2 regions of the Clostridium sp. MB05 genome follow, and region 2 is predicted to be linked to the other one. Evidence: riboswitches for the same ligand, from Rfam matches in the RefSeq annotation. Region 2 holds a riboswitch; the other holds the start of a gene.

Region 1 (4,202 bases), 1.4 Mb from region 2:
CCAAGGAACCATCATATCTTTTTGATACATATAGCTTAAATCGCCATTTATTTTTAATTCACCACTATCACACTTTATAATATTAGTTAATATATTAAATATTGTGCTTTTTCCACTGCCTGATGGACCTAAAATTGATACTAGTTCACCTTCATTAACTTCTATACTAATATCTTTTAATATCTCCATTTCATCAAAAGATTTAGATATATTTTTTAATAAAATCTTATTTTGATAGGAATTCATTTGTATAAGCCTCACTTGCTTTCATATCTTTATTTATAAGCTTATTATCTAATAAGAATTTAGTATAGTTATCCCATACACTATCTTTCATTTCTCCCCAAACAGCTGCATCATCTTTATATTTATCTGCAAGATATTTTTGACTTTCTATTGCAAGTTCTTCTCCTATTTCTGGAACTTTACTTACTAATAATTTTGCACTTTCTTCTGGATTTTTCATAGCAAACTCATATCCTTTAGTTGTTGCTTCAATAAACTTCTTAGCTAAATCCTTTTTATTATTAATAGTATCCTCAGTAGCTGCAATAATTGGTGTGTAGTAATCTAATGCTGGATCTAAATCTTTGACTGGTATATAGTTTATATCAAAACCTCTTAACTTAGCTTCAGTATTAGTCCAACCTTCAAATGTCCACTCAAAATCTAAGTTATTTTTAGTAGCTATAAAGAAATCTTCTGTTCCTACATCAACTGTTTTTAATTTACTAAAATCAGCTCCATTTTTCTCCATAACAGCTTTTAATATAGCCTGCTCTGATGGACTTCCCCATCCACCATAAACTTTATTTTCAAAATCCTTAACTGTTGTTATTCCCTTTTCCTTTGGTGAAGCAAAGCCTGATGTATTATGTTGTATAATTGTTGCTATTGCCTTAACTGGAAGTGGACTATCTGATGTTCTTGCATATGTTAAATCCTCTTGATAACTTACTGCAAAATCACCTTTTCCAGCAGCTAGAAGTTGTAATGATGATCCTTCTGATGGCTGAATTATTTCAACATCTAATCCAAGATCTTTATAATACCCTTTTTCCTGAGCTACATATAATCCTGTATGATTTGTATTTGGTGTCCAATCTAATATTACGGTAACCTTTTGTAATCCTTCTGAAGTTTTTGCTTCTTCTTTTTTGCTACATCCAGCTAATAGTGTGAATGCTGTTACAGATGCTAATACTACTGATATAATTTTTTTCTTTAACATTATTATTTCACCTCAAAATCTATTATTTTGTATTTTATTCCTTTATCTTTAATTTTTTATTATTCCATGGAGTAAATACTCTTTCCATCAAAGTAACTATAAAAAATATTGCCATGCTTATAACTACTATTATTACTATTGATGCAAACATTTTATCTAATGCATAAGCACTTCTGGCTCTTGTCATATATACCCCAAGACCTTTTTCTCCTCCAAGCCATTCTCCAATTACAGCTCCCATAATACTATAAGTTGCTGCAATTCTCATACCTGAAAAGAAGTTTATCATTCCATAAGGTAACTTTAAATGCATAAAAACATTAAGCTTAGATGCCCCCATTAATTTAAAATGATTGATTAAATCCTTATCTACACCTTCTAACCCATCAACTATACTAATTACTATTGGGAAAAAGCATACTAGCACAACCACTATTATCTTTGGAAGTGAACCAAATCCAAACCAAATTATAAATAATGGCGCAAGAGCAACTGTCGGTATAGTTTGAGATATAACTAGTACTGGATATAAAGCTCTTTTTACTAGTGGAATCATATCCATAATTATTGCTAGTATTATAGATAATCCTATTGCTATTAAAAATCCTATCATACCTTCATATAATGTAGTTAAAGTATGAGGTATCATAACTTTAAAATCTTTAACTAATGTTTGCATAACATCTGTTGGTGCTGGCATTATATACTTTTCTATGCCCCCAATAGTTACTATAAGCTGCCATAAAACTAATAAAATTATAATAAATACTATAGGTGCTAGTTTATTACCTATATTTTTTAATTTTTTCATCCATTGTCACGCCTTCTTTTTTATAATCTATTTTAACCATAGATACTACTCTTGATGCACCTTCTTCAGTACAAATTTCTTGAGCCCTTTTTACTATTTCTAATAATTCACTAAGCTCCCCCTCCATTGTAGTTTCCATAGCTCCAACTTCATACTTAACTCCAGTGGATGCTATATATTCTATAACCTTGTCCACAACAGGATAAATCTTGTCCTCACTAACTGTTGGTATTACTTGAAGACTTACATTACAAACTGACATAGTCTTTTCCTCCTCTAAATATATTTAAAAGTAAACAAATTTGATTTTATTTATATGTCCATATAGTAAAAAAATACAGTATCTCTGATTAGAAATACTGTATTATAGTTCAATTTGTATATTAAAATTCAATAACAAATAATCTCCCTACGTTGGCATTATCCAAATCAGGTTCATGGGTCAAAATAGTATCAACTTTATCTCAGGCAGTTCACCGCCCCCCCAGATATCTATTTACTTTTTATAGTTCCATTTTATTCATTTTTATTAGAAATGTCAAGTTAATCAATAATACTTATCAACTAAATAATTTTATTAATTGTATAATAATTATATATTACACAATCCATTTCTAAGTTAAGTTTCAACGATTTACTTTGCTTAATTCTCTAAGTGCTTTTCATCCCTCACCCTTATTAGTTCCAAATAATACAACTATAATCCCTAAAGCTCCTATGATTATTTTTATTATAGGCATTGAAATTAAAATTCTCCTAACTAATTATTCTAATATAATTACCTTCTATATTCTTTAGTAATTCATTAAGCTCTATATTCTTATAATTTGAAACCTTTTTAGCTACATCTATTATTGCACTTGGATATCCATATTCTCCATTAACCCATTCTAAAGCTGTTGGACCATCAGTTTCTATAAGTAATCTATTTAATGGTATTTTATCTAAAACTTCATTAGTTTTTTCTGAATACCCTATATCTACACTTATTGTAAAATAGCATCCAAGCTCAATATATTTTTCTAAAGTGCTTATTTCACCACTATACCAATGTATAATAGCTTTATTATAATTATTCCTTTTAAGAATATTATAAATTTCTTCTTCAGCTCCTTTTGTATGGATACTTACAAACTTATTTCTTTTAATACTTTCTTCTAGTATAAAATTAAAAATCTTTCTTTGTGCTTCATAAGTACTTTTATCTTCTACCCAGAAAAAATCTAAACCTATCTCCCCTATTAACTCACTTTCTTCTATATAAGGTATAAGACCTTCTAAATTCCCTTTATATTCTGCTGCTTTCCAGGGATGAATACCAAAGCATGGATTAATAAATTTACTCTTTTTACTGTATTCTTTATTTTTTATATAGCTCTTAATATCCATACTATTTGCTAAAGTTAGTATTTCATTTTTATTTATATCTTCAATTGCTTTTTCTATATTTTCACCGAAAAAATCTAAATGAGTGTGTGCATCTATATACATAATTCCTCCATGAATTCTAATTTAAGTAGCATAATTAACTCTTTAATTTATATTCTATATTAGTAATTTCTTAATTATATCCTTTTAATGTTACTGATATAATTTCTGGTGGATTAAATATTCTTACTGGAAATAAACTATTCCCCAATCCCCTACTAACAAACATTGTAGTTTTATCACTATTATAACTTCCACTAGTATATTTAGGGAAAAACCCTTGATTTGGAGCTATAATTCCTCCTACAAATGGAATCCTAACTTGGCCTCCATGAGCATGTCCTGAAAAAACTAAATTCATATTATTTTTAGAATATAAATCAAACAGCTCTGGTCTATGTGAAAGTAGTATCTTAAAGCCTTCAATATTTGACCAATTACTTAAATATTCCTCCATATTACTTATATCTGTCCCATCTGTATAATTCGAGGTAAGAAAAGATGGATCAGATGATCCTAAAAGATATATAGTACTATTTTCTTTTGTAATCTCTAACTTAGTATCATCTATTATATTAACTCCTACTTCAATTAAGCTATCCTTTATTTCAGAATATTTTCCTGACCATGCTTCATGATTTCCTGAAACATAATAAATTGGAGCAACTTCTATTGCACCATTAATAAAGTCCATTGCTTTATCTAAATTATATCTACGCCTATCTATCAAAT
Region 2 (4,202 bases):
TAAATAATAAATCTTTTTTCATAATATTACCTCCCCTTTATAAGTGTTTATCAAATTATAGGTATATTAATTTTAAATTTTTTTTCCTTTTATTTATAAAGTTTAAATTTGTTCCATATTTTTCATATATCATAAAATAATTATAAATAATTTTTACTTAGCCTACAACTTATTAATAAAAAAAGCTATACACTAATAAATTTATTAATGTATAACTTTTCTTTTAAATAATATATTAATTATTTGTTAATAGCTATAAAGTTCACCATAACTTAAGGCAAGAGCTATTTTAGGGTTCGAACCTGGATTTATCCATTGTAAAATTTCTTTCATCTTGCTTTGTTCAACAGCTACACATCCCCAAGTTGGAACCCCAACATCTACATGTAAAAATATTGCAGAGCTTTTCCCTGGAACAACTGGCCATCTATTATAATCAATTACTAAAGAGTATTTATATGAATTGCTATGATCTATTAAATGCTCTGCTGAATTCCATCTACCATTTGGTTCTCCAAACTGCATTGTATTGTAATAAGGTGAATTAACATCATCTACCCAATATTCTGAACCATCTAATACTCTATATGGAACTCCACTTCCTGGATTTTGTGCTGCTCCAAAAGCTTCTGTTAAACTATATACACCTGTAGGAGTACATAAATCCATTTCATAAACTTCACTTGCATTTTTCATTCCATTTTCACCTAATCTTGCAAACATACTATCATATTCATACCATTTTCCATTGCTATCTTTTTGCCATAGAACTAACTCAGCTGTACTACCGCCTGTACTCACAACTGAAATTATTTGATTAGAATTCTTAGCAACTGATGTATTGGCAATCTTAGGCTCATTATTAGACGGAGCTATAGATTGAGTATTTGAATTTGAAGTATTATTCTCAACCTTTGAAGCCTCTTCTTTTTTCTTAGCTTCTTCAGGTAATGCTATTTCATTTTCTTTTTCCTGTTTTTCTTCTTCCTTCTTTTTCTCTTCTTCTATTTTTGCTTCATCTTGAATTCTCTTCTCAACCGAAGATTTTAAGTCCTTTAACTTATCTAAAACTTCATTTGCTTCATTTAGTTTTTTACTGCTTATAGCTTTGTTAAAGTCTTCTTTTAATTTACTATAAAGCTCTTCTTCATCATTATTCATATTTAAAATTTTAATATTATCTGCTTCTTCATATACTTCTTCTATTTTTGCATCTAATACTCTATCTTTTTTTACCTTGTTCACATAAAAAGCACTAAATCCTATAACAATAAAAATTAGTACTAACGATGCTATAATTAAATTTATCTTTTTGTTTTTTATCATTTTTCCCCCCCGTATATCAAAAAGTCTTTTGTAAATTAGTATTAAAATTATGTTCAGCATTGTAAATAAATTATTGGTAACTCTAATTATTATCATACATTTTTTTATAAACCAAATAAATAGTAAATTATTCCAATCAATTTCAAACTGATACCTTCTTATTTCTCTATATAAAATACTATATTAAAAATTATTGACTTTTATTTCATTCTTATGTAAACTTTACTTATAAATTAAATAAAAGAAGTGCTAGGGGTGCCTTTAGGCTGAGAGATGATTTTTCATTAACCCTCTTTACCTGATCTGGATAATACCAGCGTAGGAAAGTCACAATGTATTTTTATGGAATTAAATTATTATAAAGCTATAAACGTACCTCCTAGCATATTTTTAGGAGGTATTTTTAATGGAAAATTTTATTAACACATTAAGAGAAAGCTTTAGTGAAATATTAAAAAGCCCGCTTTCTTTAGCTACTCTTTTAGGAGTTATTATTTTAATACTTACTTTTATTAGATTTAAAAAAATAAAGCTTGATTCAAAGATTATGGCTAGAATTGGTATTGCTTTAGCCTTAGCTACGATCCTTCACCTTGTAAAGATAGTAGATTTACCTAATGGTGCTGGTAGTATAAATTTAGGTAGTATGGTACCAATACTACTTATTGCTTTTATTTACGGTCCTGAAATAGGTATGCTTACTGGATTTTTATTTGGGATAATATATTTAATTATCAGCCCTTATATACTTCATCCAATTCAAGTTTTATTTGACTATCCTCTTCCTTTTATGGCAGTTGGACTAGCTGGGTATTTTAAAGATAAAAAACTTTTAGGAACATTTTTCGGTATGTTTATTAAATTTATATTTCACTTTATATCAGGGTTTATATTCTTTGGACAATTTGCACCTGAAGGATGGTCTCCAGCTTTATATTCTCTTGTAGTTAATGGTGCTGTTGTTGGAGGAAATCTTATTGTAGTTTTAGTTATTATAGGATTATTACCTATAAATAGAATTATAGAAGGAAGTAAACGCCTATCTCATTAATTTTATAATTTTACATTTTTTTCACTTAGAGTTATTATTTCTTAAATTTTATAGTATAATATTTAAGAAATAATAACTTTAAGTTTTAGGGGAGTGAAAATAATGGATAATAATTTAACTAACAACACAAATAATGATATTAACTACGACAAGTATTCTCAACCAATGACATTGAAAGATTGGATAATTACACTTCTTTTAATGTTAATTCCAATTGCAAACATAGTTTTAATGTTTGTTTGGGCTTTTGGATCAAATGTGAATAAAAGTAAGAAAACTTATTTCCAAGCAACTCTTATTATGATTGCTATTGGAATAGTATTCTGGATCATATTTGGATCAATAATTATTGCAGCTATTTTAAGCTCTGGATATTAAAAGTTTTATTATATATGATTCTAATTTACTATTAAACTTGCTTTTTGAATTTTAACTATTGATTTCAATTTAAATATAGATAATGTAGAATATTAATTAGAACATATATACTACAAAAATTAAGAGGCTACGTTAAAGTTAAAATCCTTCATGTAGGATTCATTTTAGATTTAACTAGCCTCTTATTTTAATAATTCTTATGAATATATAATCATAATTGAATAAGATTTTAATTGGGGAATAAAACCATATTTAATAGTTTTTATAGTTTCTATCCCTGCATAACTATGGTCTGCTATAATATTCCACTCACCAGATTTTGATTCAGGAATATGTTGATTTACATTATAATCATCTATAGATGTTCCATTATAAATTACAATTAAATCATTTAAATTTTTTTCAATATTGTATAGGTTTCTAAAATGCCACTTTATTACTCCAGCATTTTCATCTCCATTTAAAAAACTAATCTCAATGTTGTTATTTATGTCATCTCTACTATCTAGTCTAAATTCCCTATAGTTTTTTCTGATATTTATTAATCCCTTTACATAATTAAATACATCTATATATTTTGCTTTATCCCTCCAAAAAATTGCATTTATATTATCTGGACTTTTATAACTATTGTGGTCTCCATTTTTTGTTCTTAATATTTCTGCTCCACCTTGAATAAATGGTATTCCTTGTGATGTTAATATTATTGAAAGGGATAAAATATTTCTTCTTACTAAATGATTATCTAAAACATTATTTTCTAATATTTTTCTATATTCATCTTCTTTAATATTAGGTTTTAAGCTTTTCTCTATTTGATCCCAGAGAGTGTAGTTATCATGAGCATCTACATAATTTATAGTTTCCTTAGGATTAAATGTTAATGTATTTATAGAGCCTTTTAAACCCTCTATTATATTCCATGCAGTAGGTCCATTATGTTGATTTCCATTTGAAAATCCATTTGATGGACTATTATTTCCCCTTATAAAATCTCTAAAGGTGTCATTAAATACGGAAAAATCTTCACCTCTTTGCCTTCCCTTGTAGGTTCCATTTAGTAGTGACGATTCTCCTCCTTTCCAAGGCTCTCCATAAATTAATATATTGTCGTCAATTTTCTTTATTAAGCTAGTTATTTCTTTCATAGTATCTATATCTATTAATTCCATAAGATCAAATCTTAAACCATCAATATGGTAATCCTTTATCCAATGAGTTATAGAATCTATAATAAACTTTCTAACCATAGGCCTTTCTGTTGCTATTTCATTACCACAGCCTGAACCATTAGTAAATCTTCCTCTATAATCTGTTCTAAAGTAATATGATGGAACAAGGCTATCTAAATTTCTAGTTTCTTGCATATGATTATAAACTACATCCATAACTACTCTTATTCCATTTTTATGAAGAACCTTTATCATTTCTCTTAGTTCTATTATTC

The links. A riboswitch is a leader RNA that binds a small molecule or an ion and turns the genes downstream of it on or off. The one in region 2 is predicted to bind thiamine pyrophosphate.
Region 1: linked by a shared signal. The riboswitch ahead of ACH36K_RS15600 (MTH1187 family thiamine-binding protein) and the one ahead of thiT (energy-coupled thiamine transporter ThiT) in region 2 are both predicted to bind thiamine pyrophosphate.

The regions. Positions count from the first base shown of each region.
Region 1 covers NZ_CP174370.1:3,330,512-3,334,713, forward strand. The annotation lists gene ACH36K_RS15585 (ABC transporter ATP-binding protein) at 1-246, opposite strand, end outside; gene ACH36K_RS15590 (ABC transporter substrate-binding protein) at 227-1,231, opposite strand; gene ACH36K_RS15595 (ABC transporter permease) at 1,266-2,042, opposite strand; gene ACH36K_RS15600 (MTH1187 family thiamine-binding protein) at 2,017-2,304, opposite strand; TPP riboswitch at 2,432-2,539, opposite strand; gene ACH36K_RS15605 (TatD family hydrolase) at 2,799-3,533, opposite strand; gene ACH36K_RS15610 (metallophosphoesterase) at 3,604-4,202, opposite strand, start outside.
Region 2 covers NZ_CP174370.1:1,938,571-1,942,772, reverse strand. The annotation lists gene ACH36K_RS09025 (GNAT family N-acetyltransferase) at 1-22, opposite strand, end outside; gene ACH36K_RS09020 (L,D-transpeptidase family protein) at 247-1,326, opposite strand; TPP riboswitch at 1,568-1,669, shown strand; gene thiT (energy-coupled thiamine transporter ThiT) at 1,733-2,377, shown strand; gene ACH36K_RS09010 (hypothetical protein) at 2,480-2,755, shown strand; gene pulA (type I pullulanase) at 2,953-4,202, opposite strand, start outside.